Regions from separate parts of the Erwinia sp. E602 genome, predicted to be linked through region 3. Evidence: predicted binding sites of a transcription regulator. Region 3 holds the regulator's gene; each other region holds the start of a gene.

Region 1 (10,588 bases), 1.2 Mb from region 3:
ACCGGCGCTGCACAGATCTCAGCGGCCTGAGGCGCGGTGCGGGAGTGATTGTAGTACCATCTGCGTTAGTTGTACTACAATCCAGATCACAAAAAATACAACCCACCTCTCAGGAATAAAAAAAGATCGCCGAAGCGATCTTTTAAGGGAGGCAAAATGTCGGCCGGGGTCAGAAGTCGACGTTAACCCCCAGCTGCACGCTGCGGCCCGGCTGCACGGCCAGCGCCTGGTCAGCGACGTCACGTGGGGTGTCGCCGGTCAGGTCGCGGCTGCTCAGGTAGTCGCGGTATTTACGGTCGGTCAGGTTGTAGACGCCGCCGTTAACGCGGACGTTTTTCGCCACCTGCACCCACGCGGTCATATCCACCGTGCCGTAGCCCGGCACCCGCTGATAACCGGCGGTGGCGTCGGTAATCGGCGCGCCGTTGTTGAGGTAGCCTTCACGGTTGGTCGTTTCCGCCTTCTTGCCTTTCACAAAGGTGGCCATCACTTCCGCACCATAGCGCTGCGACGGATCGTTCCACGCCAGGCCAACGGTGGCCTTCATCGGTGCCACGCTGTCGAGATCGACGTAGCGGTCGCCGTTGTAAGAGGACTTCGCCTGCCCTTTGCTGTAGCCCAGAGAGAAGCTGCTGCTCAGGCCTTCCACCGCGTTAAACCAGGTGCCGTAGTTAACCTTAGCGCCAATCTGACCGCCCCAGATATAGGCCTTATCGCGGTTCTCGGTCTGATAGATGGTGGCGATGTTGGCCGGCAGGTTGGTGAACTTGTCCGGCGCGCCGGCGCGGGTGTAACGGGTGGTGGCGATAAAGTTCTTATAGGTGTTGTAGAACAGCGCACCGTTAATCGCCACGCCTTCGGTCGCCTGGCCTTTGATGCCCCACTCAACGTTGTTGCTGGTTTCGGTGTCCAGGTCGGTGTTGCCAATCAGCGCATACTGACGGTTGCCCGGCACGTAGTTGGAACCGAGGTTCCACGAGCCGTACAGCTGGGTGGCGTTCGGGAACTGCGCGCCACGGCGGTACTCAACGTAAGTCATCAGCGCTGGCGTGATGTCATAGTTGAAGCTGATTGACGGCAGTACCTGGGTGTCGCTGTTGGCTTTACCGTACAGCTTCTCGGCGTCCGCCGGGGTCAGCACTGCGGTACCCTCAGCCATGCTCGCCAGATTTTGCGGTTTGGTTTTCTGATGCTGCACGCGCACGCCCGGCACCACGGCAAAGCCGTGACCGTCAAGATCGAAGTTAATGCTGTCCTTCACAAAGCCACCCAGAACAACGGTGCGGCTGTCGCTCTGCGGACGCGTGGTGGCGGCGCTGTTGGCGGCCGGCGTCGGCGACTCGCTGAACGGGCGCTCGGTGTCGGACAGACGGGCGTTAAGGCCGGCCAGCAGATCGTGACGGCCCAGCGTTTTGCTCAGCTGCCCCTCATAGCCCCAGGTCTCAACGTTGTAATCGGAGTAGACGCGCTGCATGCGCAGCGGGCTGGAGTCGGCCACCGGCAGCAGCGTGTTGTCGTGCGCCTGGGTGTTCTGATAGTCAATTTTGTTGCTCAGGCTGTCGATCCAGGCGTTGGCCGGCGTCCACTCGTCCTTCAGGTTCAGACCCCAGCGGCGGCTGTTGCTCTGCTGGTTGGCGTCGCCCTCGATCAGCGTTCCGGCGTTATTCCAGCTGTCATAGCGGGTGTGGTTAACCTTGCTGTAGAAGTCACCGCCCAGCGTCAGCTTGTGCTCGTCGTTTGGCTGCCAGATACCGGAGGCCAGCAGCGCGTCGGAGTGCCAGTTGGCCGGGAAGGCCGCCAGCTCGTCGCTGTTATTGCGGGTCTGCTGGCCGTCACGGCGGCTGTAAGCGATCAGGCCGCGCAGGATCTCGTCGCCGGCGGCGGCGGTAACGCCGTTCTGCCAGCTGCGGCTGGCGGAGTCATAACCGCTCTGGTAGCCGAAGTAGGTCTGTTTGCCCGGTGTCAGATAGTCATCGGCCGATTTCGGTACGAAGGAGACGGTGCCGCCCAGCGCGGTGGTGGTGCGCTGGGTCTGGGTAGCCCCGGATTCAATATCAACGCGGCCGTAGAGGTAAGGATCGATGTAGTCGCGGCCGATACCGAAGGTGTTCAGGCCGGCGCGGCCGACGTAAGGGCGGCCGGTGGCGTCAGGCAGCGGTACGCCGTCGACGTCGATCGCCACGCGGTTGCCTTCCAGGCCGCGGATGTTGTAGCCGGTGTAGCCGCCGCGATCAAAGCCGCTTTTGCCGCTGCTGGAGCCGCCGCTACTGCCCACCGCGCCGATCAGCGGCTGGTAACGCATGATGGAACCGAAGTCGTTGCCGCCGCGCTGGCGCAGTTCATCGGCAGAGACGCTCACCTCGCTGCCGGCGACGTGCTTAACGGCCGGTGCGGTAACGGTGATCTGCGCTTCGTCACTCTTCGACGTGGAGGCGGTGTTGCTACTGGTGCTGGCGGCAACGGCATTGTCTGCCTGCGCGGCATACGCAGCGCTGGCGGCGGTGGTGACGATCGCCATAACAATTGACGTGTGCAGCAATCCCTTGCGGGATGAAAAGTTGAGCATGCGAAATACCTTGATTTAATTATTGGTATTCGCCCACATTTGCTTTGATTAACAGGTGCATAAGCCCACATTTACTGCGGGAAACTAACATTTTATATTTTGCGATATCATATACAGACGAGAATGATTATCAATCCATTGATACAAAATATTACATTTAAGCAGTGAACTTTTGCGCTGGTCAGCCGTTGCGCGAAGGGGAAAAGCGAGGCAATAGCGGAGGATGGCGCGGCGATGCGCCACCCTCGGAGGGGATCAACCGGCGGCAAAATCGCGCAGCACCTGCCCTTCCATACGGTAACGCACCCACTCATCCTGCGGGGCGGCACCGATGCTCAGATAGAAGTCGATCGCCGGCTGGTTCCAGTCCAGCACGCTCCACTCCAGTCGACCGCAGCCGCGCTCTACGGCCAGCTGCGCGATGTGGCGCAGCAGGGTTTTCCCCGCCTTCTGGCCGCGAAAACGCGGGCTGACGTAGAGATCTTCCAGATAAATACCGTTCCTGCCAAGCCAGGTGGAGTAGCTGGTGAAGAACACGGCGTAACCAGCCGCTTCCCCGCCAATTTCACAGATTAGCGCTTCCGACTTGCTGTCGGCGGCAAACAGCGAGGTCTCAATATCGTGCTGGCTGGCGACCACTTCATGCAGCGCTTTTTCGTAGTCGGCCAGCTCGGCGATCATTGCCAGAATCAGCCCGGCATCGTCACGGGTGGCACGGCGGATAACGGTATTCATAGTAACTCCCTGGGGTAACGGTATTTCAGGCGGGCAGCATAGCGGCTGAGAGGGTTGGAATGAAGAGGAATCTGAGCTAATACATCAGAGTGGGCACATCAGGCCGCGTGTGGCGAGCCTGGACGGGCAGGAAGGTGGGCATCAGCGTCAGCTGTATGACGGCAACAGCGCCCGGCAACGTGAAAACGCTGTCGGGCGCTGATTGGGCGGGCCGGGCGGCGCTGCACTCCCCTCGGGAGAGGCAGCATTCGCCCCCCTCTGGCAACACCGCTTAATTCTGCTGAGGTCACTGCAGGCAGGCGGCGTTACTCTGCTGAGGTCAGTGCCGCCTGACGGTTTTCAGCATAGCGGTTAGCGCGCTTCGGCAGGCCAAGGCGGCCGCGCAGCGTGCGGGTGGTGTCGTCAATCTGCCAGTAGCCGCGCGCGGCGAGGATCGGCAGTACGTAGCGGGTGATGTCCTCCAGCGCTTCGTTAAGCACCGGCCCGGCGATGATAAACCCGCTGGCACCGCCCTGCTCCGTCCAGCGAATAAAGGCGTCGGCCACCTGCTCCGCCGTGCCGAAGAACTCGCCCTTCGGCACCGTGGTGCGGTAGGCGACTTCGCGCAGGGTGAGGTTTTCATCGCGCGCCAGCTTCTTAATCTGATCGGTGGTGGAGCGGAAATTGTTCTCGCCGAGACTGCCCAGCTCCGGGAACGGCGCGTCCGGGTCATACTGGCTGAAGTCGTGATGGTCAAAGAAGCGGCCGAGGTAGCTGAGCGCGTCGTCAAGCGACAGCAGCGACAGCAGATAGCGGTACTTCTCTTCGGCCTCGGCCTCGGTGCGGCCGACGATCGGGCTGATGCCGGGGAAGATCCCCGACGCGGCGCGGCCGTGCTGCTCTGCGGCCTGCTGCAGTTTCTGTGCGTACAGCGTCGCTTCTTCCAGCGTACGCGCGTTGGTGAACACCGCATCGGCGGTTTTCGCCGCCAGCGCAATGCCGGTATCCGAGGCGCCGGCCTGGAACACCACCGGCTGCCCCTGGGCGGAACGCTGGATATTCAGCGGGCCGGCCACCGAGAAGTAATCGCCTTTGTGATTCAGCGCGTGCAGCTTCGCCGCGTCAAAGAACACGCCGCTCTCTTTGTTGCGCACGAAGGCGTCATCTTCCCACGAGTCCCACAGCCCCTGCACCACCTGGATATACTCCTCGGCGATCTGGTAGCGTTCGGCGTGCTGCGGGTGGGTTTTACCAAAGTTACGCCCGGAGCCTTCCAGCGGTGAGGTCACCACGTTCCAGCCCGCGCGGCCGCCGCTCAGCAGATCCAGCGAGGCCAGCTGACGCGCCACGGTGAAGGGATCGCTGTAGGAGGTGGAGATGGTGCCGGCCAGGCCAATGCGCGAGGTGATCGCCGTCAGCGAGGAGAGCAGCGCAATCGGCTCAAAGCGGTTCAGGAAGTGCGGCAGCGATTTTTCGTTGATGTGCAGGCCGTCGGCTACAAACAGAAAATCGAAACCGGCAGCTTCGGCGTCTTTCGCCAGCTGCTGGTTCCAGGCAATATTGACGCTGGCGTCCGCCGCCGCGCGATGGTGGCGCCAGGAGTTCATATACCCACCGGCTCCCTGTAACATTAACCCCAGTTTAATCCGGCGTTTGGTCTGGCTCATTGGCTAACTCCCTGATCCTGATAGCGGTAACTGGCTCCAGATTTTCATAAAAACGCCGGGAAATTAAATATCAATATCGGCAATCTATTGCCGGTTTGCGGCTAATACACATCACGCAGGTAGCGTTTCTCCTGCGCCAGCTGCTGCAGCCAGCCGGCGGCCTGCTGTGCATTCATCCCACCGTGCTGGCAGGCGATATCACGCAGTGCCGTCTCAACGTCTTTCGCCATGCGGCTGGCGTCGCCACACAGATACAGTCGTGCGCCCTCCTGCAGCCAGCGCCACAGGTTATCCCCCTCTTCACGCAGCCGGTCCTGCACGTAGATTTTTTGCGGCTGGTCGCGGGAGAACGCGAGGCTCAGCCGGGTCAGCAGCCCGCTGTCGCGCATCGGCTCCAGCTCCTCGCGGTAGTAAAACTCGCTCTGCTGATGCTGCTCGCCGAAGAACAGCCAGTTTTTGCCGCTGTCGCCGCGCAGGCGGCGGTGATGCAGAAAACCGCGAAACGGCGCAATGCCGGTACCGGGGCCGATCATCACCAGCGGCGCGTCGCCCGCTTCCGGCAGCAGGAAGTGACGCGTCGGCTGAACAAAGACCGCCACCGCGTCGCCAGGTGCCAGATCGGCCAGCCACGCCGAAGCCACGCCCTTGCGCTGGCCGTAGCGCACCGTGGCGACGGTCAGCTGGATCTCGCCCGGATGCGCCAGCGGGCTGGAGGCGATCGAGTAAAAGCGCGGCTGCAGCCGCTTCAGGCAGGCCAGCAATGTTGTCGCCTCCCCCCGCCAGCTGAATTCGGCCAGCACGTCGGCCAGCTGGCGCCCCCACAGCCAGCTTTTCAGCGCCTCGCCCTGCGCCAGCCGCTGTTGCAGCGCGCCGTTGCCCGACTGCCCGGCGATCAGGCTTAACGCCTCCCGCGACGGACGGGCGATCTCATAGTGGCGGCTCAATGCGTCACGCAGCGGCATCTCTCCCTGCTCCGCCACGCTGACCGCCTGTTCGCCGTCCAGCCCGGTCAGCGCCAGCAGTTCATCGACCAGCCGCGCACAGTTGCGCGGCCAGACCCCCAGCGCGTCGCCGGGCTGATAGCTCAGCGGCCCGAGACTTAGGCGGATCAGCCGCGTCTCCTTTGCTGATTCGGGCGCGCTGATGCGGGCGTTGTCCAGCAAGGTTGTCGGGTACGGCTGGCTTTTGCTGAAATGAGAAGCAGATGATAAGGCCGGATTTGATGCTGCTAGCGTGAATGCTGCGTGGACGGATGAAATACCGGATGATGCAGCTGCACCGGCTACCGCCGGGGCGGATGATACGCTGCTGACGGAGGGGGTATACACTGCCGGGATGTGAAGACTCAGCAGCGGCAGCAGCTGGTTAAACCAGGCGCTGGCGGGCTGCGCATAGTCGCTGTCGCACTCGCTTAGCGGCAGCAGCGGCGTGGCGGCCAGCTGCGTTAAGCGCGCATCCAGCTGGCGGCCGTGCTGGCAGAAACGATCGAAGCTGCTGTCGCCCAGCGCCAGCACCGCGTAACGCAGCCCGATGAGCGGTTCATCTTGCGCCTGCAGCCGCTGCCAGAACTGCTGACCGTTATCCGGCGCGTCGCCGTCGCCGAAGGTGCTGGTCAGCAGCAGCAGCGTTTCGCCGGCACGCAGACAGTCCGCCGGGGCCTGATCCATCTCGTGCAGCGCCACCGCAAGACCGCCGTCGCGCAGCTGCGCGCTAAAGCTCTCCGCCAGCCCGGCGGCGTTGCCGGTCTGCGAAGCGTAAAGCAGCGTAATGCCGGCGGCCGGTACAGCGTTGCTGGCCACGGACTGCGCGTCAGCAGCACCAGCACCGTTAGTGGTATTAACGGAATCTGCGGGGATGGCAATGCTGGCGACTCTATCTGTGACACTGTCACGATAAATAATCTTCTCCACCCGCTGCAGGCTGACGGCGCAGCATTTCAGCTCCGGCTGCAGCGAGATCGGGTCGACGGCATCGCTGGTCACGGCGTTAATCGCCAGCTGCTCGCCATAGAGATCGTTCCAGTGGAACGGGGCAAAGCAGCAGCCGGGCTGTACGCGATCGCTGACGTTGACCGGCAGCACCGCCTCGCCGCGCCGCGACCGGATGCGCAGCGCATCGCCGTTTTTCAGCGCCAGCCGTGCGGCATCCTGCGGGTTCACCTCAATAAAAGGGCCCGGATTAAGCTTGTTCAGGGTCGCCACCTTGCCGGTTTTGGTCAGGGTGTGCCACTGATGCTGCACGCGGCCGGTATTCAGCAGAAACGGATAGTCGTCGTCGGGCATCTCGGCCGGGTCCTGATGCGGGCGGGCATAAAAGCAGGCGCGGCCGTCGGCGGTGGCAAAGTTCAGGGGCGGCGTGCTGCCGTCTTCTGCCACGCGCAGGGTCTGGCTGATGCCCTGATTCAGGTAGCGCAGCGGATGGCGATCCTGAGGGTCGTCGGGCGGGCACGGCCACTGCAGCGGCTGCTGCCGCAGCCGCGCATAGCTGGCACCGCGCAGATCGTAGCCGGTGGCCGGGTTGTGGAACCGGCGGATCTCATCAAACACCTGCTCCGCGCTCTGGTAGCTGAAGGCGTCGGCAAAGCCCATTTTACAGGCGACGCGGGCAATAATCTGCCAGTCGGGCAACGCCTCGCCGGGCGGTGCCACCGCCTGATGCATCAGCGTCAGGCTGCGTTCGGAGTTGATCATCACCCCTTCCGCTTCGGCGTGCAGCGCGGCGGGCAGCAGAATATCGGCATAGCGGTTGGTTTCGGTATCGAGAAAGGCGTCCTGGGCGATCACCAGCTCGGCCGCCTGCAGCGCCTCAATGACCCGGTCACGGCCGGGCACGCTGGCCACCGGGTTGCTGCAGATAATCCAGCAGGCTTTAATCGCCCCGGCCCGCAGCTGTTCGAACAGCGCGAGGGTGCCACCGCCGCCTTCGCTGCGAAGCGTGCCGGGCGGCAGCCGCCACTGCTGCTCAACAAAGGCGCGATCCTCCGCGTTCAGCGCCGAGCGCTGCCCCGGCAGGCCCGGCCCCATATAGCCCATTTCGCGCCCGCCCATCGCGTTGGGCTGGCCGGTCAGCGAGAACGGCCCGCTGCCGGGGCGGCAGATTTTACCGGTTGCCAGGTGCAGGTTGCACAGTGCGTTGGTGCTCCAGGTGCCGTGGGTGCTCTGGTTAAGGCCCATGGTCCAGCAGCTCATCCATTCGGCGGCCTCGCCTAACCAGCGCGCGGCCAGCTCGATATCGGCCTGCGTCAGTCCGGTGAGCTGCGCCACCCGCCCGGGCGTATAGTCGCTGAGAAAATCGGGCATCGCCTGCCAGCCGCGGGTGAACTGTGCGATAAAGGCTTCGTCGACGGCGGCGTTCTTAACCAGCAGATGCAGCAGCCCGTTAAGCAGCGCCAGATCGCTGCCGGGACGAATCGCCAGGTGCAGATCGGCCTTCTCTGCGGTGGCGGTGCGCCGTGGGTCGACCACGATCAGCTTCGCCCCCTGGCGTACCCGCTCCATCATGCGCATAAACAGGATCGGATGGCAGTCGGCCATATTGGCCCCGGTAACCAGAAACAGATCGGCAAGGCCAAAATCGTCGTAAGAGCCGGGCGGCCCGTCTGACCCCAGCGACAGCCTGTAGCCGCTACCGGCGCTGGCCATACAGAGCCGGGAGTTGGATTCGATATGCTGGCTGCCGATAAAGCCCTTCACCAGTTTGTTAGCGAGGTACTGCGCCTCCAGCGACATCTGGCCGGAGACGTACAGCGCGATGGCGTCCGGCCCGTCCCTGTCGAGGATTGCACGCAGGCGGCCGGCGGTGGCGCTAATCGCCGCGTCCATCGCGGCGGGCAAGGGTTCACGTTGCCGATCCTCGCGCAGCCACGCCCGTTGCATACGCCCGGCGTCGCTGACCGGCAGATGGCTGCTGCTGCCTTTACTGCACAGCTTACCGGCGTTAGCCGGGTGCTGCTTATCGCCGCTGACGCGGGTGATGCATCCCGCCTCCACCTGCATCACAATGCCGCACCCCACGCCGCAGTACGGGCACGCGCTGCGCACCGTCCGGTTATTGCTCATCCCGCCCCCTGAAAACAAAAAAGCGCCGCTTACCCTCCGCCAGGAGAGCAAAACAGCGCCGTTGCAGTGCGGCCACTCACCGTTGAGCGACCTTTATTATCAGGGGTGCAAGAAGCGTACCAGGGGGGCAGCACCTGGCGAAAGCGGATTTCCGGGTGGGGAAGACGGTAAGCTGCACTGGTGCGGGGCAGCTCTGCTTTATAAGGTGGCAGGGTGAGCGTTAACGGCCGGGGCGTGCACTGCCTCTGCCGTCAACAGCCGGTAACTCGCCGCGCGGGATCGTTAAAACGACTGCACGCCTGGCGGAAGACCTGGCGACGCTGCACGCTGAAAAAGTCATTATCCATCACTGCACATCAGCCTTTTTAAGCCGGTACAGAAACCTTTCTGCCCCAGCGGTCGCCGGTCGCGCCCATTCCGCAGTGCTGACTGATGGCTTTCCATCATAAAAGCCGTTTCCGCCCCCCGCTGCGCTGTCTATAGTGAAATATCGCCGCCGCGCAACGGCGCGTACCCGTTGATTACCCTACGAAATAATCAGGAGCTGTCATGTTTCCTTCACACCTGCCTAAAGCCCGCATCCAGGATCCGCACGCCGTACCCGCTCTGCGCTGGGGGATTATTGGCCCCGGCTGGATCGCCGAGCGTTTTGCCAAATCACTGAAAGAGAGTACCGCACAGCAACTGGTGGCCGTGGCTTCGCGTTCTTATGAACGCGCCAGCACCTTTGCCGGCAAAACGGGCATCGCCCAGGCCTTCGGCAGCAGTGACGACCTGCTGGCACAACAGGATATCGATGCGGTTTACATCGCGACGCCCCACAACCACCACTACCCGGATGCGCTCAAAGCCTTACAGGCCGGTAAACACGTGCTGATCGAAAAACCGCTGGCGCTGAACGGGCAGCAGGCGCGCGCGCTGGCCGAACTCAGCCGCGCCAAAGGCCTGCTCTGTATGGAGGCGATGTGGTGCGACTTCCTGCCGAAATATGACGTCATCAGCCAGCTGCTGGAGGACGGCGCGCTGGGCGACCTGCACACCCTGCTGGCCGACCACGGCGAGTATTTCACCCCCGATCACCGTATCTTCAATGCCGACCTCGCCGGCGGCCCGATGATGGATCTCGGCAGCTACCTTATCGGTCTCAGCGTTAAAGTCGCAGGCGCACCCACTACTATCCACGCCGCCGGCCAGTCGGTAGCCGGCGGCCTCAACGGCCAGACCTCAATGCTGCTGACGCACAATAACGGCATGCACTCGGTGCTCAACACCACCCTGTTCAGCAACACCCCCGGTGCCGCCGTTATCGCCGGCCGCGACGCTACCCTGCAAACCGACGGCTGCTTCTACGCCCCTGGCCCGTTCACCCTCACCGCCAGCCAGGGCGGCAAAACCCTCATCTGGGACGAACCACGCAACCGCTACGACCAGCTGTTCCACGAAGCCGTCCACTTCGCCTGGTGCGTCGGTCAGGGCAAAACCGACTCGCCGATCCGCCCGCTGTCACTCTCCATCGCTACCCTCGACGCCATCGACGAAGTGCGCCGCCAGATTGGTCAGGTGTTTAACGAAGAGAAGTGATG
Region 2 (10,588 bases), 390 kb from region 3:
GGCGGAGTTATCGCTCAGTTCATATTCAATGACGCTGGCCGTACCGCTCAGCTCATCGCCGTCGCTGAGGGCAAGCAGGGTAAAGCCGACGCTGCCCGGCAGATTACGCTGATGCAGACGTTCAGCCACCTCGAGAGGATCGGCCCAGTTATCCAGCTGGTGCCACTCCTGGAAGAGAAAATGCGCGATCTCCTCCGCACGCTGAGGCTGTTGGCTGAGGGGTATAATTGCGCTTGATGACATTTTTTTTCCTTTGTTTATCCGCCACGTGGCGCTGTGGTTCAGAATTATCTAAACTTTTTCTTAGCTCTTCCCTTGTTTAACCGCGCACGGTTATAATTGCAGGGCCATTTAGTTAGACCTCTAATCATTAGGTGCCTAAACATTGAATACGCAGGAACTTAACTTTTCCCGCCTGCTGCATCTTACCGCTCATGCCTGGCGCCAGGCGGTGGATCGCCGGGTCAAAGATAACGGCCTGAGCATGAGCAGCTGGATGGCCGTGGCCACCATTGCGATCCAGGAGACGCCAATCACCCAGAAGGCGCTGGCGCAGGCGCTTGGCCTGGAAGATGCCAGCGTGGTGCCACTGATCGACCGGCTGGTAAAACAGCAGCTGGTGGAGCGTGTGCAGCCGGCGGAAGATCGCCGCAAGCGCCTGCTCCACGTTACCCCACTGGGGGATGAACTGTACAGGGATCTGAAAATCCAGGCTGATGCGCTGCGCAGCGAGCTGCTGGCCGATATCGATCCTGGCGAGCTGCAGATCACTGAGCGGGTGCTGCAACAGCTGCTGGTGGCGACGGAAGGTAAGTAATGTGTCGCGTGTGAAAACCAACCCTTATGCGCCACGGGAGTGGGCGCCCGGCGAAAAGCCGATGCTGCCTGGTTCCCCCTCAACCCCGCAACACCCCACGCACAAACGGCTCGCTTTTGGCATCGTCGGCCTGCTGATTTCAATCACCGGCGCGCTGAGCAACGCGCTGGTCACCGCCAATCTCACCAACCTGCAGGGGGTGTTTGGCGCGTACAGCAATGAGATCGCCTGGCTGCCGGCCGTGTACGTAATGGGCAATATTTCGATCAACCTGTTACTGGTTAAGTTCCGCCAGCAGTTCGGGCTGCGGGTGTTCACCGAAGCCTTCCTGGTGCTCTACGTGCTGGTGGCGTTCTTTCATCTGCTGGTCAACGATCTCAGTTCGGCAATTATCGTACGCGCCGCGCACGGCATGGTTGGGGCCGCGCTCAGTTCGCTGGGCATCTATTACCAGGTGCAGGCGTGGCCGGCGAAGCACCGGCTGAAGGCGCTGGCGATCGGTATCGGCGCGTCGCAGCTGGCGATCCCGCTGGCGCGGCTGTTCTCCAGCGAGCTATTGCAGCTGGACGAGTGGCGCGGGCTGTATCTGCTCGAACTGGGCCTGGCGCTGCTGTCGCTGGGGGCGGTACTGATCCTCAAGCTGCCGCCGGGTGAACGAACCAAGGTTTTTGAAAAGAAAGATTTTCTCACCTTCTTCCTGCTGGCACCCGGCATGGCGCTGTTCTGTGCCGTACTGTCGCTGGGGCGCATCGAATGGTGGACCAGCACGCCGTGGCTGGGCGTCTGCCTGGCGCTGGGGCTGGTGCTGGTGATTGCCGCGGTGGTGGTGGAGCACAACCGCAGCAATCCGCTGATTAACACCCGCTGGCTGGGGACCGGGGCGATCGTGCGTCTCGGTATCGTGATGATCCTGCTGCGGATGATGCTGGCCGAGCAGAACACCGGGGCGATCGGTTATCTGCAGCAGGTCGGGCTGCTCAACGATCAGATGCAGGGGCTGGCGCTGGCGATTCTGGCCGGTGTGGCGAGCGGCATCGTGGTCAGCGCGCTGACCATCAACCCCAGACACCTTAACTGGCCGATCGTCCTGTCGCTGGGGATTGTGATGGTCGCGTCGCTGATGGACGCGCAGTCAAACCCGCTGACCCGCGCAGACAATATGCTGTTCAGCCAGTTCCTGCTTGGGTTCAGCACCGCCTTCTTTATCGCTCCGGCCATGCTCTTAGGCATTGGTGGCGTGGTCACCCAGCCGAAAAATCTGGTCAGCTTTGTGGTGCTGTTCGGCATGAGCCAGAACATCGGCGGGCTGATGGGCTCGGCGCTGCTCGGCACCTTCCAGACCTGGCGTGAGAAGTACCACTCCAGCCTGCTGGCCGACCAGCTGTCGCTGCTGGACCCTAACGTCACCGAACGGCTGGCGCAGTACAACAGCCTGTTTGCCAGCCAGCTGGGCGACGGCGTGCTGCTCGGTGCGCAGAGTACCAGCCAGCTGCAGACGGTGGCCACGTTACAGGCCAACGTGCTGGCCTATAACGACGTCTATTTGCTGACGGCGGCGATGGCCGGCGTCACCTTACTGTGGGTGACCTGGCGCATTGGTCGTCTGCGTTACCTCAGCTGGCAGCAGGCTAAACGTGAGGCGGAAGCCGAGCGCTTAGCGATGCAACAAACAACAACAATACCGGGGACGGGGAAAGCATGAGCCAACAGGAACAGCAGTTTGCTGAACGCCAGAGAAATAACAAGCTGCGGATCTTATCAATTACCCTCGGTGCCGGCATTGCGCTGGTCGGGGTGCTGGTGATCCTCTACGCCTGGAAGCTGCCGCCGTTTACCAGCCAGATGCAGTCGACCGAAAACGCCTACGTGCGCGGGCAGGTGACCTTTATCAGCCCGCAGGTCAGCGGCTATATCACCGCGGTCAGGGTGGTGGATCTGCAGCCGGTGCAGCAGGGGCAGCTGTTGATGACCATTGATGACCGCATCTACCGGCAGAAGGTCCACCAGGCGCAGGCGGCGCTGGAGATGAAGGTGGCGGCGCTGGCGAATAACCAGCAGCAGCAGCGCAGCGCGCAGGCGGTGATCGCCCGCAACGAGGCCGCGCTGCAGAATGCCCGCGCCCAGGCGCTGAAGGGGGGGCTGGATCTGAAGCGGGTGGAGAGCCTTGCCGCCGACGGTTCGCTGTCGGTGCGTGAACGCGACGCGGCCCGCGCCAGCAACGCGCAGACCCGTGCGGACGTGCAGCAGGCCCAGGCGACGCTGGACGTGTCAAAGCAGGATCTGCAAACCGCTATCGTGAACCGCGCCTCGCTGGCGGCCGACGTCACCAGCGCCCAGGCGGCGCTGGAGCTGGCAAAAATCGATCTGGCCAACACGCAGATCGTCGCACCGGCGTCCGGGCAGCTGGGGCAGATGTCGGTACGGCTGGGGGCCTACGTCAGCGCCGGTACCCGCCTGACCTCGGTGGTGCCTGAACAAAAATGGGTGATCGCCAATCTGAAAGAGACGCAGATGGCGCGCATCCGCCCAGGCCTGCCGGCAACTTTCCGCGTGGACGGGCTGAACGGCGAGCGTTTCAGCGGCGAGGTGGAGTTTATCTCGCCGGCGGCCGGGTCGGAGTTCAGCGCGATTTCGCCGGACAACGCCACCGGTAACTTCGTCAAAATCGCCCAGCGTATCCCGGTCCGTATCCGCATTACCGGCGGTAATACGGAACGGCTGCGCCCCGGCATGTCGGTGGAGGTGAGTATTGATACCGGAGCAGAGCCGGATGAAACGCAGCAGGGGAGTGTGTCGGACCGCAGCGCGGCCCCGGGCGCGTCAGCCGGCGCGGCCGGGAGTCAGCCATGATCCGCCGTCAGACCGGCGCGGCGCTGCTGCTGAGCGCGTTGCTGAGCGGTTGTGCTACCCACGTGGATCGGGCTCCGTCGTCGCTGATCATCCCAGAGCAGTGGCGCAACCAGGCGGGGCCGGCCGCCGCGCCGGAGGTCAGCTGGTGGCAGGCGTTTGGCGATGCGGATATGAACCGGCTGGTGGCGCAGGCGCTGCGCAATAACCCGGATATTCTCACCGCCCGCTCGCGGGTGGACGAGTACCGCGCCCGGCTGCGCGGGGCGGAGGGCGACAACTTCCCGACCCTCGATGCGGGAGTGGCGGCCACCCGGGCGCGTACGCTTTCGGCGGCCACCGGGCAGCCGGTGCAGTCCACGGTATTTCAGGGGCTGCTGCAGGCTAACTATAACGTCGACCTGTGGGGCGCGCGCAGCAGCAGCATTGATGCCGCCGGCGCCACGCTGGCCGCCATGCAGGCCGCGGCCGCGGCGGCCGAGCTGACCATCGCCAGTTCGGTGGCCTCCGGCTATATGACGCTGGTGTCGCTGGACGAGCAGCTGCGGGTGACGCAGGCGACGCTGGTTACACGCGAGAACTCGCTGCAGCTGGCACAGCGTCAGTTTGCCAGCGGGTACACCTCAAAGCTGGAGTGGGTGCAGTCGCAGTCCGAGTATCAGACCGCGAAAGCGCAGATCCCGCTGCTGCGTCATCAGATTGCCCAGCAGGAGAATGCGTTAAGCATCCTGGTGGGCATGAACCCGCGTGAGATCGCCCGCAGCCCGCGCTTCGACCGGCTGAAGCCGCAGACGCTGCCGGCGGTAATGCCGTCGCAGCTGCTGCAGCGGCGGCCGGATATTGTGCAGGCGGAGCGCCAGCTGCTGGCGGCCGACGCCACGCTGCAGTCATCGCGCGCCAGCCTGCTGCCGTCGCTGAACCTGACCGCCAGCGGCACGCTGCAGAATTCCGTACTGCACCAGCTGGTGGATAATCCGTTCCGCCTGTGGAGCATCGGCGGCAGCGTGCTGGCCCCGTTACTGAACCGCGAGGCGCTAACCGCGCAGGTCGATGTCTCGATGGCCGGTCGCAACCAGGCGCTGTACAACTATGAGAAGGTGGTGCGCAGCGCGTTCAGCGAGGTCAATGACGACCTGGACGCCATCCAGCGCTACGGCGAACAGCTGCAGGAGCTGCAGAGTCAGCAGCAGGTGGTCAGCGAGGCGTTACGCATCGCCACTAACCGTTACCAGAATGGTTACGCCTCCTACCTCGATCAGCTGGACGCGCAGCGCACCCTGTTTACCACCCAGCTCAGCGTGGTGCAGGCGAAGAACAACCTGCTGCTGGCGCAGGTCGATCTCTACCGCGCGCTGGGCGGTGGCTGGCAGCCGTGATTGATTGGATGAACAACGCCGTTGCCTGCCCCTCCCGCCGTCGCCTGCTGAAGCTGCTGGCCTGTACACCGCTGCTGAACTGCCGTTCACTGCTCGCCACCCCGATCGCTGCTGGCCGTATTGTGGCGCTGGAGTGGCGGCCGGTGGAGCTGCTGCTGGCGCTGGGGGTCATGCCGCTGGCGGTAGCCGATCTGCCCAACTATCGCCGCTGGGTGGTGGAGCCTGAACTTGCTGCGACGGTGCAGGATGTCGGCCTGCGCAGTGAGCCCAGTCTTGAACTGTTGCAGCGACTCAAGCCATCGCTGATCCTGCTCTCCAGCGGCTTCGGCCCCAACGCCGCGCGCATTGCGCCGCTGGCCCCACAGTGGGTCAGCCAGTTCAGCCGCGCGCCGCACGGGCCGTTAGCCACGACCGAACAGGATCTGCGTGCACTGGGCGGGCTGCTGGGACGTGAAGCGGCCGCCGAAACCTGGCTCGACGGCATGTCGCACCGGTTCGCTGAAGCCGCGCAGCGTCTGCACCGCTTTCGTGAGGAACCCCTGCTGCTGTTCAGCTTTCTCGACAGCCGCCGGGTGATGGTGTTTGGGCGCGGCAGCCTGTTTGCCGATGTGCTGGCGCGGCTGGGGCTGGTCAGCGCCTGGCAGGGGGAAACCAACGCCTGGGGCAGCGCCATTATCGGTATCGAGCGGCTGGCACAGGTCGAAGGGGTGAGAGCGCTCTGTTTCCTGCACGGCGACGACGATCCGATGCGCGAGATCGCCCGGGCGCAGCTGTGGCGCAGTATCCCATTCGTGCGTGAGAACAAACTGCACCTGCTGCCGGCGGTGTGGTTTTTTGGCGCTAACTACTCTGCGCTGCGTTTCAGTCAGCTGCTGACGCTGACGCTGGAGGAGGCAGCATGAGCCGTTCACTGCTGCTGTTGCTGCCGGCACTGGCGCTCATCCTGCTGTTCATCAACGGCCAGCAGCAGCTGGATCACCTGCTGTGGTGGCAGGCGCTGACCGCGCCGGACGAACATGACGTGCGGCAGATGCTGTTTCACTTCAGCCTGCTGCCGCGGACCGTGCTGGCGCTGCTGGTCGGTGCCGGGCTGGGCGTAGCCGGCACGCTGTTCCAGCAAATTCTGCGTAATCCGCTGGCGGAGCCCTCGACCCTCGGCGTGGCCGCCGGTGCGCAGCTGGGCCTGACGCTGATGACGCTGTACGCTGCCGGCTGGGGAGAGGGCGGCCAGCAGCTGGGCGCGCTGGCCGGTGGCCTGCTGGCCGGCGGGCTGGTGCTGAGCATCGCCTGGGGGCGGCAGCTGTCGCCGGTGACGCTAATCCTTGCCGGGCTGGTTTTTGGCCTGTACGGCGGCGCGGTCAAAAGCCTGCTGGCGCTGTTTAACCACGATCGGCTGCAGAATCTGTTTATCTGGAGCAGCGGCATGCTTAATCAGTATGACTGGAGCGCGGTACAGTTTCTCTGGCCGCGCATGCTGCTGGCAGGGGGGCTGATTGCGCTGATGATCCGTCCGCTGGCGCTGCTGGGCCTGGACGATGGCGTGGTGCGTAACCTGGGGATGCGGCTGGCGCTGGTGCGCGTTACCGGGCTGCTGCTGGCGGTGGCGCTCAGCGCGATGACCGTGGCCAGCGTCGGAGTGATCGGGTTTATCGGGCTGTTTGCGCCGATCCTCACCCGGCTGCTGGGCGTGCGCCGGCTGGCTTCGCGGTTGATCGGCGCCGCTCTGCTCGGGGCGCTGCTGCTGCTGCTCAGCGATCAGGCGGTGATACTGCTGACCCGACTGTGGCGCGAGCTGCCTACCGGTGCGGTGACCGCCCTGCTCGGCGCGCCGCTGATGCTGTGGTTGCTGCCGCGGCTGCGTCATGCGCGGGTGGCGCAGGCGGACGCCACGCTCGCCGTGCGCCGCGAGCGGCATCTGAACGCGCGCGGCCTGCTGCTGCTGGCCGCAGGTTTGCTGCTGCTGGTGCTGCTGGCTCTGTTCAGCGGCGACGGCGGCCGCTGGCTGATGCCCGACCCGTCACTGCTGCAGTGGCGCTGGCCGCGGGTGCTGGCGGCAGCGGTAGCCGGGGCGATGCTGGCCGCCGCCGGTATGCTGGTGCAGCGGATGACCGGTAATCCGATGGCCAGCCCGGAGGTGCTCGGCGTCAGCTCCGGCGCCGCCTGCGCCATCGTACTGCTGATGTTTCTGGTGCCGGGGGATATCAGCGTCTGGCTGCTGCCCGCCGGCGCGAGCGGGGCGGGGCTGACCCTCGCGCTGATGGTGGTGCTTGCCAGCCGCGGCGGGCTCTCTGCCACCCGCCTGCTGCTGGTGGGCATCGCCCTCAGTACGGTGTACGGTACGCTGCTGACGCTGTTTCTGGCCAGCGGTGACCCGCGCAGCGGCGAAGTACTCAGCTGGCTGGCCGGTTCGACATACCGGGTCACCGGCGGCCAGGCGCTGTCGGTGGCCGGGCTGGCGCTGGTGCTGCTGGCGGCGATCCCGCTGCTGCGGCGCTGGCTGACCATTCTGCCGCTCGGCGCTGACACCGCGTTAAGTACCGGCGTGCCGCTGCTGAAGTCACGGCTGCTGATCCTGTTGCTGGCCGCCGCGCTGATCGCCGCCGCCACGCTGATGATTGGTCCACTGAGCTTTGTCGGTCTGATGGCCCCGCATCTGGCACGCCTGCTGGGCTATCACCGGGCGCTGTCGCAGCTGTGCGTGGCGATCCTGCTCGGCAGCGCCATCATGCTGCTGGCCGACTGGCTGGGCAGGGTGGTGATTTTCCCCTATCAGATTCCGGCCGGATTACTGGCAACCTTTATTGGTGCCCCCTGCTTTATCTGGTTGTTACGGCAGCGATAATTGCTCAGTGGCTGCCGCAGTCCGCGTGACGGGCGGCCCGTCACTTAATTCGTGGCGCGTATTTCAGCTTGCATTTTCAGGAATGATTCGGATAATCGCAATCCCAATAATAAGCATTATCATTCCAGAACAAGCAGGATGGCCCATGCACGCATCTCTCCCCACCTCCGCCCGGTTCAAACTGAGCCTGCTGGCGCTGACCATCAGCGCAGCGACGCTTCCGGCTGCTGCCGCTGGCGGACTGACAACCTCCGCCAGCGACGATAAAGGCCCTGAGCAGACGCTGACCGTAGTGGCCACCCCCGCGGCGCAGTTTACGCCGGGCGGCGATCGGCTGGTACCGGCCTATCTGGACGGGCAGGTCGCTAACGGTGGCCGTATGGGCATGCTGGGTGAGCAGGATGCGCGCAACGTGCCGTTTAACGTGGTCAGCTACACCGCGAAGCTGATTCAGGATCAGCAGGCGAAATCGATTAAGGATGTGGTAGCGAACGATGCCTCGATCCAGAACGTGCAGGGTTACGGCAACTTCGCCGAGACCTACCGCATCCGCGGTTTCGACCTGGCGGGCGACGATATGACCTTTGGTGGCCTCTCGGGCGTGATGCCGCGTCAGGTGGTGTCCACCCAGATGGTTGAACGGGTGGAGGTGTTTAAAGGCGCTAACGCGCTGATGAACGGCGGCGCCGCTTCCGGCGTAGGCGGCATGATCAACCTGGAGCCAAAGCACGCTGAAGAGGTGCCGTTGACCCGCGTTGGCGTTGATTACACCAGCAAAAATCAGATCGGCGGCAGCCTGGACGCCGGCCGCCGCTTTGGCGACGACAACCAGTGGGGCGTACGCGTTAACCTGCTGGACCGTGAGGGCGATTCAGCGATTGATAATGAGAAGCGCCGCACCACGCTGGCTTCGCTGGGGCTGGACTACCGTGGAGATAAGCTGCGTACCTCGCTGGATATGGGCTACCAGAAGCAGGCCTATCACGGCGGCCGTCTTGGGGTGAACGTCAGCGGCGTTGATTTTATCCCGGAAGTGCCGAAAGCCACCAGCAACTACAGCCAGAACTGGGTTTACAGTAACCTGGAGAGCGAGTTTGGTATGGCGCGCGCCGAGTATGACGTGGCGCAGGAGTGGACCCTGTACGGTGCGGTAGGTGGTCAGCATTCACACGAGTACGGCGCTTACGGTACGCCGAAGCTGAGCAACGCCAGCGGTGATGCAAAAATCAGTCGTATGGATACCAATAAAGAGATCGACGCATTCAGCGGTCAGTTTGGCCTGCGTGGACAGTTAGCCACCGGCCCGGTGAATCACAGCATCAATCTGGGTTACTCCGCCACCACAAAACGTGAAAAAACGGCCTACGGTATGGATCTTAGCGGCGGCAACGCCACCAATATCTATAATCCGGGCAGCGTGGCCGAACCGGTTATGAACTACTTTGGCGGCGATCTCGACGATCCGCGCCCGACCAGCCGCGTGCGCAGCCAGGGGATCCTGCTGTCCGACACGTTGGGCATGCTGGATGACAAGGTACTGTTAACCGTTGGAGCCCGTCATCAGAAGGTAGTGGTACGCAACTATGCCTACGGCACCGCGGCGGAAAAAGTGAACGAACGCTTTACGCAAACCCGCTGGACGCCGGCGTACGGTATCGTGGTTAAGCCGTGGGAAGCGGTCTCACTCTACGCTAACCATATTGAATCGCTGGCCCCGGGGGAGTCTGCACCGTCCACGGCCTCAAACTCGGGGACGGTTTCCGGCATCTCACTGGCGAAGCAGAATGAAGTTGGCGTAAAGGTGGATACCGGCCGGGTAGGCGGATCGCTGGCGCTGTTTGAGATCAAAAAGCCGAAGGGGCTGACCGATCCGACCACCTCTTATTTCTCCCTCAACGGCGAACAACGCAACCGCGGCGTTGAACTGAACGTTTTCGGCGAGCCGGTGCTCGGCCTGCGCCTGAACGGCAGCGCCACCTGGCTGGATGCAACCATGACCAAAACGCAGAACGGTACCAATGACGGCAAAAAAGCCGTTGGCGTGGCCGGCTTCACCAGCGTGCTGGGCGCGGAGTATGATATCAAGCCGGTCGAGGGGCTGACCGCCACCGCGCGTCTGACCCACTCAGGTTCGCAGTACGCAGACCCGGCCAACAGCAAGAAACTGGATGCGTACACCACGCTGGATCTCGGTGCGCGTTACCGTATGAAGGTACAGGAGAACGATCTGGTCTGGCGTCTTGGCGTGGATAACGTCACCAACAAGCGCTACTGGTCAGGTGTGGAAACTTACGGCACCTACATCTATCAGGGTGCGCCTCGTCAGCTGAAACTGTCGATGTCTTACGATTTCTGACGGGCAGGGTTGCTGCCGCTACTTTCTCCCTGGTGCCCCGTGGTGCCAGGGAGGACCAGGGCGCGTCCGCTTCCATTTCCTCAGCTCACCGGGCGGTGTAAACCGTTACCCGGCACAGCCTGTTACCCTTACCCGGCTCAGCGATCTTCCTCAGTATCTGCCTGGCGCTCTGGCTGGCGCGATCGCCGTTTGCGTCACGGGTAACGCTCACATAAACAAACTCTGCACCTGATCCACCGGCAGCGATCGTGAAAACAGCCAGCCCTGAAAACGGTGGCAGCCAAGCTGGCACAGGGTGTCAAACTGCGCCCGGTTCTCTACGCCTTCGGCAACAATATTAATATCCAGCG
Region 3 (10,588 bases):
TTTTTCCCTGCTGCCAGGCCTGCAGCAGTGCGGCATCCTCGCGCCAGCGCACGTTGCGCGTCCATTTAATGAACGGCTGATGACGGCATAGCGCCGGGAAGGCCACCATCAGGTGGCGGTAAAACTCGCGCCAGATCAGCTCATTCAGCCAGACAAACACCCGGGTATCGTCCAGCCCGTGCGGATGCTGCTTCAGCAGACGATGCAGACACTGACGCGGCGACAGCACCCCCGTCGCCAGGCACGCGGACAGGCGGCTGGTGCCGTCCAGCGCCGGCAGATCGCGTTTATCCGGGTACTCGGTGACCGGCTGCTGGCAGAACTCCCGCAGCCGGGCAATCGCCGCTTTCTCCCCCACCGGGAACAATCGATCGTCGAACGCCTCACGCGGGTAATCAAACGGCTGCAGCGCATCAGGCGTGGACAGCGGTCCATCCGGGCGCACGGCGGGCGCGGGCACGCACTCCGGCAGGCCCTCTTTCAGGCGTTTAACGAAGGCTTTGCTGAACGGGGTAAACACCTTATACATCTCGCGGCTGCCGGTCAGCACGCTGCCCGGCGGCAGCAGCAGGCTGTCGTCAAAGCCCTGCACCATCACTTCGTCGTCAAACAGCGTGCGTTCGACGGCGGCATCGCGCTGACGCTCATTTACCTCGTACTGATAGTTATAGAACAGGCGGTCCACACGGTGTTCGCGGCAGAAATCCTGCAGTAGCGTCACGGAAGCGTCGAAATCGTCGCACTGCTGCAGAAACAGCGGGATGCCCTTCTCCGCCAGCGATTGCTGCAAGGACTGCAGGTTCTGCCAGATGTATTCCGCCTGTTTCGGGGCCATATCATGGGACTGCCACTGGCCAGGCGTGGCGATAAACAGCGCCAGCACCCGCGCGCCCTCTGAGCGGCAGGCAGCATAAAGGGCAGAGTTGTCGTGAATGCGCAGGTCGTTACGCAGCCAGACCAGATGGGTCAGCATAAAACATCCTTAATTTAGTGTCCGTAGCGCAGGCACAGCTGGTCAGGGTAAGGCGCGAAGTAGCGCTGTTCGGTCAGCCACGGGTGCGGATACTCATTCATGTAGTGTTTAAGCAGGGTAATCGGCGCCAGCAGCGGCTGCACCCCGCGGCGGTAACAGTCGATCAGCCCGGCCAGCTCCTGACGCTGGGATGACTTCAGCTGGCGGCGGAAGTAGCCCTGAACGTGCATCAGCACGTTGGTATGGTTGCTGCGCGTGGCTTCGGTTTTCAGCAGATCCATCAGCCGCTGACGATAGGCCACGGCAAAGGCGTCCAGCGAGTCCCACTGGCCCATCGCCGCCACAAACGGCCCAATTTCCCGGTACAGCGGCTGCGAATGCGCCAGCAACAGCAGTTTGTAGCGGGTATGGAACGCCATCAGCCCGGCGCGGGTCAGACCGCTCTGCCACAGCTGATTAAATTCATGTAACGCATAGACGCGCGTCACGAAATTCTCGCGCAGCAACGGATCGTGCAGGCGGCCGTCCTCCTCCACCGGCAGCCACGGCATCTGCGCCATCAGTTCGCGGGTGAAGATGCCGGTACCGGCTTTACGGTTGTTGTTGTTATCAGGCTGATAGACGCGCACCCGCTCCATGCCGCAGCTGGGGGATTTTGCGCAGACGATATAGCCGCAGAGGTGCTGCAGCTGGCTGACTTTCTCAGCTGAAAAATGCTGCATCTGCTGCGTCACCGGCGCAGCCTGGCCGTTGCTGAAGCTTAGCGCCGTTTCGCCGCCCGGCTCCTCGGTCAGGCGCAACGCCGGGCGAGGGGTGGGCAGGCCGATAGCCATCTCCGGGCACACTGGTTCAAAGCGCAGAAAGGGTGCCAGCTGCTCGGTGGCAAATTCGTTGCGCTTGTGGCCGCCATCAAAACGGACTTTTTCACCCAGCAGGCAGGCGCTGATGCCAACAGGAATTTTTTCGCTCATAGTTATACAACCTCAAAATTCTTGTACAGATTTAAGTGTAGCGCAGAATTGCCGTGCGCTCACCTGTTTCTTACCGCCTCACCGGACTACGGGTAAAAAAAATCCCGCCGGCGGCGGGATCGGTATGACAGGAAACGGCAGGCTTAATAGAAATCGATGCCTGCCGCTTCTGCCTGGCTCAGCCAGACCGGCTGATCGCTGGTCTTCAGCCAGAAACGGTGCAGATAGCTGTAGAAACGCGCGCGGTCGGAGCGGAACAGCATCACCGGCAGCGCCAGCACGCCAATAAGCAGTGCGGCGCAGCGACGTACACAGACCCGCGTTGATGAATAGTGATGATAGTGACTCATACGTCCTCCGTTAAGGGAATTTAAGATTGATGGTTATCTGAGCAAAAGTGTATCGCGTCTGGTGTAATTTTACTACTGATCCGACCACTTTAACGTGTAAAGAACGGAATTTAACCGTTGTGGCCGTAATTTTGTTACACCAAGGTTAAATTTAAGTTTCGCATTTTCGACTCAAGACTGCCCCCCGCTGCAGCAACGGTCAGGTTCAGTGGTAACGCTGCTGTGCCGCGGTGCCTTTTGGTGAAAGCGGGCGTTAGATCGCGCCGATGGATTTTCAGGCGTGCAGACCTCATCTGCTGGCGACTACTGCCTGGCAACACAGACGCCATCCGCTCTTTTTGCTAGATTAAGCGCAATACGGGCGGTATATATCGCCTTTCAGCCTGTCGTGAGGTGCTGTGACCACTATCCTGATCGTCGAAGATGAAAAAGAGATCCGCCGCTTTTTACGCAAAGCGCTGGAGGGAGAAGGCTTCCACGTGGTGGATGCCGACACGCTGAGCCGCGGGCTGATTGAGGCCGCCACCCGTAAACCGGCGCTGGCGATCCTCGACCTGGGACTGCCGGACGGCGACGGCGGGGAATTTATTCGTGAGGTCCGCCAGTGGAGCAGCCTGCCGGTGATCGTGCTCTCCGCCCGCAGCGATGAGCAGGATAAGATCGCCGCGCTGGATGCCGGTGCCGATGATTTCCTGACCAAACCCTTCAGCGTCGGTGAACTGCTGGCCCGGGTGCGGGTGGCGCTGCGCCACCGCCCGGCAGGAGAAAACAGCGTAACGCCGGTGGTGACCTTCGCCGATATCACGGTGGATATTGCCGCACGCCGCGTGACCCGCGCCGGCAGCGAACTGCACCTGACCCCGATTGAGTTTCGTCTGCTGGTCAGCCTGCTGAACCATCCCGGCAAGGTGATGACCCAGCGCCAGCTGCTGGTGCAGGTCTGGGGACCAAACGCCGTTGAGCACAGCCACTACCTGCGCATCTATATGGGCCACCTGCGGCAAAAGCTGGAGCAGGATCCGGCGCGCCCCGCGCATCTGCTGACCGAAACCGGCGTTGGCTACCGGTTCCTGCCCTGATTCTGGCAAAAAAAAGGCAGCTCATCGCTGAGCTGCCTGTTCAGAGTGCCGACGATCAGGCGTTTTTCAGCACCGCACTGACGATCTCAACCGCTTCTTTCTCGATCTGCTCACGATGCTCAGCGCCGAGGAAACTTTCGCAGTAGATCTTATAGGCGTCTTCGGTACCGGACGGACGCGCGGCAAACCAGCCGTTTTCCGTCATCACCTTCAGACCACCGATCGAGGCACCGTTGCCCGGCGCGGCGGTCAGGCGGGCGGTGATCGGATCACCGGCCAGCGTCGCGGCGCTGACCATTTCCGGCGAGAGCTTAGACAGCGCGGCTTTCTGCGCGGACGTTGCCGGTGCCTGGATACGGTTATAGCTTGGTGCGCCGAAGCGGGCCGCCAGCTCATCGTAGTGCTGCTGTGGATTCTTACCGGTTACCGCAGTGATCTCTGCAGCCAGCAGGCACATGATGATGCCGTCTTTATCGGTGGACCACGGTGTGCCGTCGAAGCGCAGGAACGAGGCCCCCGCGCTCTCTTCACCGCCGAAACCGAAGCTGCCGTCGAACAGGCCATCAACAAACCATTTAAAGCCCACCGGCACTTCCACCAGCTTACGGCCAATGTCCGCCACCACCCGGTCAATCATCGCGCTGGAGACCAGCGTTTTGCCAACCGCTACCTCTTTGCCCCACTGCGGGCGATGCTGGAACAGGTACTGAATCGCTACCGCCAGGTAGTGGTTCGGGTTCATCAGGCCGGCCGGGGTCACAATGCCGTGACGGTCGTAATCCGGATCGTTGGCGAAGGCCAGATCGAACTTATCACGCAGCGCCAGCAGGCCGGCCATCGCCGACTCGGACGAGCAGTCCATGCGGATAATGCCGTCATGATCGAGGTGCATAAAGCGGAAAGTCTGGTCGACGGCATCGTTAACGATGGTCAGATCCAGATTGTAATGCTCCGCAATGCGCTGCCAGTAAGCGATACCGGAACCGCCAAGCGGGTCGACGCCGATCTTCAGGCCGGCCTTCTGAATCGCCGCGATATCAACGATCTGTGCCAGACCTTCAACGTACGGTTGGATCAGATCTTTCTCCTGCAGATGGCCGCTGGCCCACGCCTGATCGAGGCTGATGCGGCGCACCTCTTTCAGTCCGGCTTTGATCAGCGCGTTAGCCCTGTCTTCAACCACTTTGGTGACGTTGGTATCGGCCGGACCGCCGTTTGGCGGGTTGTACTTGATGCCGCCATCTTCCGGTGGGTTGTGCGACGGGGTAATTACAATGCCGTCGGCCTGCGCGGTCGCCGTTTTATTGTGTTCGAGAATCGCATTGGAGATGGCGGGCGTAGGCGTATAGCCGTTATCCAGCTGCACTATTACATCCACGCCGTTGGCCGTCAGCACTTCCAGTACCGAGATCAGCGCCGGTTCAGACAGCGCATGGGTATCTTTCCCCACATAGCACGGCCCCGTGATGCCATTTTTTTTACGCTCTTCGGCAATCGCCTGGGCAATCGCCAGGATATGCGTCTCGTTAAAGCTGTGACGCCCCGCGCTGCCGCGGTGGCCGGAAGTACCAAACTTCACCGCGTGCTCTGCATTGCCTGCTTCAGGCTGCAGCACATAATACTGTGAGGTTAATTGTGCAACGTTTATCAAATCGCTCTGCCGGGCGGGTTGTCCGGCACGGGGGTGTCTGGCCATTGGCGCTTCTCCCTGACGCTTCAGTTAGAGGGTTCCGCAAACTTTGTCGGTCAGTTCCGCAGGGAACTGCATGGACTGCATGATGTGTTCCACCATGCTGCGTTTGCGCTCGGTATTGGTATTGGTGATCACCCAGTACGGCGTGCCGGGAATGTGCTGCGGCTTGGTATGGGTGCCGTTCTGAACCAGGGTTTGCTGATTGCCGGCGAAATAGACGCGCGTGCGGCCGTGCAGCGACTCCGTTGCTGCGCCGAATGCCTGAGCATCCAGACCGTATAACGTCGACAGAATCAGCATAAAACGGTTTACCGCTTTCTTCTGCTCGGCGTACTCATCGGACAGCAGCAGTTCACGCACCGCGCGCACGCGATCCTGTGGCCGTGCCTCAGCGACAGCGACAGCAGGCTGAGTAGCGACGGCTGAAATCCGTGCCGGGGCAGCCGCCGCGGGGGCGCTCTGACCGGCGGTAAACTTCAGCATGCGGCGTAAAATGTCCGATGCGCTTTCACCAATATGCTGAGTGTGGCTGGCGATATAGCGGTACAGCTCTTCGTCGACTTCGATCGTTTTCATCTTTATCCAGTACGGTAATGGCTTGTATCAGAACACAATCAATGTAGCGGCTATTGCCAGCGCGGTGGCGGGAATGCCCATTTTTTGCCGTTCTAACATCAGGATTATAAAGTTAAATTCTGCCAGGGTGTAGCCACAACGCCACTTCGCGGTAAAACTCAGACTTTACCGCAAAAAATGCTCTTTGCAGTCTGTGCCGCACGCGACAGAAATTGTGGGATCCATGATACCCTAAGCCTTCCGTCCACCTGTAAGAACTTTGCCATGAATTTGAATGTCCGCCTGCAATCTGAACAATCCGCCAGCGGTGACTGCCCGCTGGTGCTGATCCACGGCCTGTTTGGCAGCCTGGATAATCTCGGGATCCTGGCACGTGAGCTGAAGAGCCACCGCCAGATCGTTCAGTTTGACGTACGCAACCACGGCCTGTCGCCGCGCGCCAGCGAGATGGACTATCGGCAGATGGCGCAGGATGTTCTCGATTCACTGGACGATCTGGGCATCGACCGTTTCAGCGCCATTGGCCACTCGATGGGCGGAAAAATCACCATGGCGCTGACCGCACTGGCACCTGAGCGGGTCGCAGAAATTGTGGTGATCGATATCGCGCCGGTGGCTTACCCGACCCGCCACCACGACGAGATCATTGCCGCGCTAAAGGCGGTGACTGCCGCTGGCATCACCTCGCGCACGGAAGCGGCTACCCTGATGCGGGAACGGCTGGCGGAAGAGGGCGTGATTCAGTTCCTGCTAAAATCGTTTCACAACGGTGAGTGGCGTTTTAACGTGCCGGCGATCGAAGCCTGCTACGGGCAAATTATCGGCTGGCAGCCGCAGCCAGCGTGGCCCCACCCGGCACTGTTTATTCGCGGTGAGCTGTCGCCGTATATCCGTGATGACTACCGGGGAGCCATCCTGGCGCAGTTCCCGCAGGCGCGGGCACACGTGGTGGCCGGGGCCGGTCACTGGGTGCATGCCGAGAAGCCTGATGCGGTTTTACGCACAATTCGTCGTTTTTTTGCGCTGTAAAAACAAATGCTTCAGCCGGGTTGTTAAATCATTGTCGTCATGAGTTTGCGTGGGGTATGATGGCGCGCAAAAATTTTGCCGCTGATGGTTTTTCAGGCGGCATGACGGCCCAATTCATCAGAACCCAGCCTTTTCAGTAATCACCGACCTATGGCAAAAGAAAACACGGACCGCACCACGATCGATCTGTTTGCAGACGAACGTCGCCCGGGACGACCGAAAACCAATCCGCTTACGCGTGATGAGCAACTGCGGATCAACAAACGCAACCAGCTCAAGCGCGACAAGGTTCGCGGACTTAAGCGCGTTGAGTTGAAAATGAACAGCGAGGCGGTTGACGCGCTGAATCAGCTGGCGGAAGCGCGCAATATGAGCCGCAGCGAGCTGATTGAAGAGATGCTGCTGGCTCAGTTACAGCACCTGCCATCCTGAGCCGCTGGCCGCAGTGCTACGCACAAAGCGACAAAACCAGCGGCATTTCGCATTTATCCGTTGAGTGCAGTCTGCTATTATTAGCGCTATATGCAAACCATTTTGCAGTCACCATACCATTAAGATTCAAGAGGTTATCAAACTCATGGCAATCGTAGGCATTTTCTTTGGCAGCGATACGGGCAATACGGAAAACATTGCAAAGATGATCCAGAAGCAACTGGGTAAAGACGTTGCAGAGGTTCGTGATATTGCCAAAAGCAGCAAAGAAGACCTGGAAGCCTTCGATATTCTGCTGCTGGGCATTCCGACCTGGTATTATGGTGAAGCCCAGTGTGACTGGGACGACTTCTTCCCGACGCTGGAAGAGGTTGATTTCAATGGTAAACTGGTTGCCCTGTTTGGCTGTGGCGATCAGGAAGACTACTCAGAGTACTTCTGTGACGCGATGGGTACCCTGCGCGACATTATCGAGCCAAACGGCGCGGTGCTGGTAGGCTTCTGGCCAACCGAAGGCTACCATTTTGAAGCCTCTAAAGGTCTCGCCGATGATAACCACTTCCTCGGCCTCGCCATTGATGAAGATCGCCAGCCTGAGCTGACCAACGATCGCGTTGAGAAGTGGGTAAAACAAATTTTTGATGAACTTCAGTTAAAAGAGATCATCGAAGCTTAAGCCAGTCGGCCGGAGTGAGGGCTGCCTCACACCCGGCCAGTGGTTTTTCCTATAGAAGTAATCGATAGATATTTGAAATTTTAACCACCAAAACTGTACAATAACCCCATCGGTTACCTGCTTTCTCCTCCCCCTGCCGCCTTGCTGTGACGATTGTCGCAATCAGCGCCTCAGGCAGAGGAAGGCCGAAATGTTAACGAATTAATTTTGGGTTCGGGCTACACCGGATGTCATGGTACAATCCCTTACATCCGGTAGTGGCTTACTTCCCCCTGACGGTTTTCATTTTAAAGTATCAGTTCTATACTGGGACGCATCTAACTTTAGCGTCAACCGATGTTCAGGGCTTTCAGCCTCTAAGTGACCAGCTAAGTAACAGGACAATATCCGCATGACTGACAACAACACCGCATTAAAGAAGGCCGGCCTGAAAGTCACGCTTCCACGACTGAAAATTCTGGAAGTGCTTCAGGAACCTGAGGGCCATCACGTCAGTGCGGAAGACTTGTATAAGCGCCTGATTGATATGGGCGAAGAGATTGGTCTGGCGACCGTATATCGCGTACTTAACCAGTTCGACGATGCGGGCATCGTGACCCGTCATAATTTCGAGGGCGGTAAATCTGTCTTCGAACTGACCCAGCAGCAGCATCATGACCACCTGATCTGCCTGGACTGCGGCAAAGTAATTGAGTTTAGTGATGAATCGATTGAAACCCGTCAGCGTGATATCGCCACGCGTCACGGTATCAAACTGAGCAACCATAGCCTGTACCTGTACGGCCATTGCGCTCTCGGCGACTGCCGCGAAGACGAAACTCTGCACGACAAGTAATCCCCCCTGTTGTAAAACCGGTGGCCTGCCACCGGTTCTCTTCCCTACTGCACATCTCCGATTACAGACTCTCAACCCGGCTGAACCGTTTTCCGCTGACGCTACGGATCTGCACGCTGCCGCTCACCGCCGGCGGATGCTGCGGCTGCCACAGCTGCCAGCTATTCCCGTTGCCGACACCCTGATGAAACATCACCACCGGTAATGCACCGTGGAGCTGCCGCCGATCGGCGCTGCTCAATGCCGCCAGATGCATCATCCCCGCAGATGAACGGGGTGTTAGCCGCTCCACACCGGCAGCCAGTTGCCGTAGGAGAGCAGCGAGACCACCACGTTAAGCGCGCCGAAGGCCAGCACCAGCGCAAGCGGAATGGCTCCGCCCCTTACCCGCCAGGCAGGCGTGGCAAAGCGCTGCCGCGCCTTCCAGGCCAGCAGGGCCGGAGTGATGACCGCCCAGATGGTGGCGGCCAGACCGGCGTAGCCGATCGCCACCAGGAAGCCGTCCGGCCACAGCATCGCCGCCGCCAGCGGCAGGCTGAAGGTCAGCAGTGCGGTTTTCAGCCGCCCGCCGTGCGTGCCATCGATGTTAAACCGATCGGCCAGGTAGTCAAAAAAGCCGAGGCTGACGCCGAGAAACGAACTGGCGACCGCGAAGTTGGAGAAGATATTCAGCAGCAGGTTGAGGTAAGGACTGTGCAGCACGCCGGACAGCGCCGCGACCAGCACATCAATATTGCCGCCCTGCGCGGCTATCGCACGGAAATCCTGGCGGGGAATGTTCCCCATGGTGCCGAGGATCCAGATAAAGTAGATCGCCAGCGCCAGCAGCGTGCCGTAAATCAGGCAGCGGCCGACGCGCTGAGCATGGTGGCCGTAGTAGCGGTTCAGCCCGGCAATGTTGCCATGATAGCCAAACGAGGCGAGGCAAAACGGCACCACCATCCACAGGTAAGGCAGATAGTGGCCGCCTTCAGCCGCGCTATCCAGCAGCGTGGCGGGCTGTACGTGCCACAGCAGGCCGCCAAAAATGGTCAGGAAAGTGACAAGCTTAGCCCCGAGAACAATCAGCGTCATGCGGCTGACCACGCCGGTGCCGAGCCAGATAAACAGCGCCACCAGCAGGGTAAACAGCAGCCCGGCGCTGCGCGCGGAGAGCGGGATATCCAGCAGCCCCAGCGTGCGCTGGATAATCGCTCCGCTGGCAGAGATATAGGCGTAGGTAAGAATGCCCAGCACGAAGGCCACCGACAGGCCGTTAATCTGGTTCCAGCCCCTGCCGAGTAAATCGCGGGTGATGGTGTCAAAGCTGGCCCCGGCCGGATAGTGCTGGCTGGCCTCCAGAAACAGCAGCCCGGAGAGCAGCATACACAACCAGCTCACCAGCAGCAGCGCGGTCGACCAGCTAAACCAGGCACCGGCCATCACCACCGGCAGTGAGAACATCCCGGCACCGATAATGGTGCCGCTAATGATCAGCGTGCCCCACAGCGTGGCGGGCAGCGGCGTGGCAGAAACGGGTGAAACCATAATAACTCCCTGATAAACAATCCGCGCCGTTGAAAGGCCTGACAACATCTGGCGCAACGACGCTAAAGCGGCACAGTCTACAGAGTTAAATACTCACGAACTAGTACACTAACCCACTAAGCTGCAAATGGCAGAGCTTCCGATCGGAAACTCTTATTTACAGAAACGTAAAGAGACAGACGGACGTACCACTGCGGCGGAGAGCAGGTGGAAAATCGAGGTGGCAGGTGGCAGGTGGCAGGTGGCAGGTGGCAGGTGGCAGACAGTCAGACAGTCAGACAGTCAGACAGTCAGACAGTCAGACAGTCAGACAGTCAGACAGTCAGACAGTCAGGCTATTCTGACGGCTGCGATCGCTAAGCAAAAAAAAGGAGCGATTGCTCGCTCCTTTTATCATTACCGCGTAAAAGCGACGTTATTCGCCGCTTTTCGCCCAGGTATCACGCA

Evidence for each region. Region 3 encodes Fur, which represses iron uptake genes when iron is present. Its sites were predicted from a motif close to ATAATAATGAGAACNACTATCAA; they were not measured.
Region 1: GKQ23_RS11790 (TonB-dependent receptor domain-containing protein) is a predicted target of Fur. The motif match lies at 2,678-2,700, and genes of this name have one in related genera.
Region 2: GKQ23_RS15655 (TonB-dependent siderophore receptor) is a predicted target of Fur. The motif match lies at 7,983-8,005, and genes of this name have one in related genera.

Annotation. Positions count from the first base shown of each region.
Region 1 covers NZ_CP046582.1:2,274,336-2,284,923, reverse strand. Annotated here, with positions in the region: gene GKQ23_RS11790 (TonB-dependent receptor domain-containing protein) at 170-2,566, opposite strand; gene GKQ23_RS11785 (GNAT family N-acetyltransferase) at 2,822-3,301, opposite strand; gene GKQ23_RS11780 (LLM class flavin-dependent oxidoreductase) at 3,607-4,947, opposite strand; gene GKQ23_RS11775 (bifunctional nitrate reductase/sulfite reductase flavoprotein subunit alpha) at 5,049-9,005, opposite strand; gene GKQ23_RS11770 (Gfo/Idh/MocA family protein) at 9,555-10,586, shown strand.
Region 2 covers NZ_CP046582.1:3,079,590-3,090,177, reverse strand. Annotated here, with positions in the region: gene GKQ23_RS15690 (GNAT family N-acetyltransferase) at 1-243, opposite strand, end outside; gene GKQ23_RS15685 (MarR family winged helix-turn-helix transcriptional regulator) at 386-817, shown strand; gene GKQ23_RS15680 (MFS transporter) at 879-2,519, shown strand; gene GKQ23_RS15675 (HlyD family secretion protein) at 2,516-3,667, shown strand; gene GKQ23_RS15670 (efflux transporter outer membrane subunit) at 3,664-5,040, shown strand; gene fhuD (Fe(3+)-hydroxamate ABC transporter substrate-binding protein FhuD) at 5,049-5,942, shown strand; gene fhuB (Fe(3+)-hydroxamate ABC transporter permease FhuB) at 5,939-7,882, shown strand; gene GKQ23_RS15655 (TonB-dependent siderophore receptor) at 8,028-10,238, shown strand; gene GKQ23_RS15650 (bifunctional diguanylate cyclase/phosphodiesterase) at 10,446-10,588, opposite strand, start outside.
Region 3 covers NZ_CP046582.1:3,471,808-3,482,395, forward strand. Annotated here, with positions in the region: gene phrB (deoxyribodipyrimidine photo-lyase) at 1-973, opposite strand, end outside; gene GKQ23_RS17440 (2-thiouracil desulfurase family protein) at 988-1,944, opposite strand; gene GKQ23_RS17445 (YbfA family protein) at 2,088-2,294, opposite strand; gene kdpE (two-component system response regulator KdpE) at 2,693-3,373, shown strand; gene pgm (phosphoglucomutase (alpha-D-glucose-1,6-bisphosphate-dependent)) at 3,429-5,069, opposite strand; gene seqA (replication initiation negative regulator SeqA) at 5,094-5,642, opposite strand; gene ybfF (esterase) at 5,907-6,671, shown strand; gene ybfE (LexA regulated protein) at 6,822-7,103, shown strand; gene fldA (flavodoxin FldA) at 7,249-7,779, shown strand; gene fur (ferric iron uptake transcriptional regulator) at 8,171-8,614, shown strand; gene GKQ23_RS17485 (hypothetical protein) at 8,676-8,873, opposite strand; gene mtr (tryptophan permease) at 8,894-10,141, opposite strand; gene glnS (glutamine--tRNA ligase) at 10,557-10,588, opposite strand, start outside.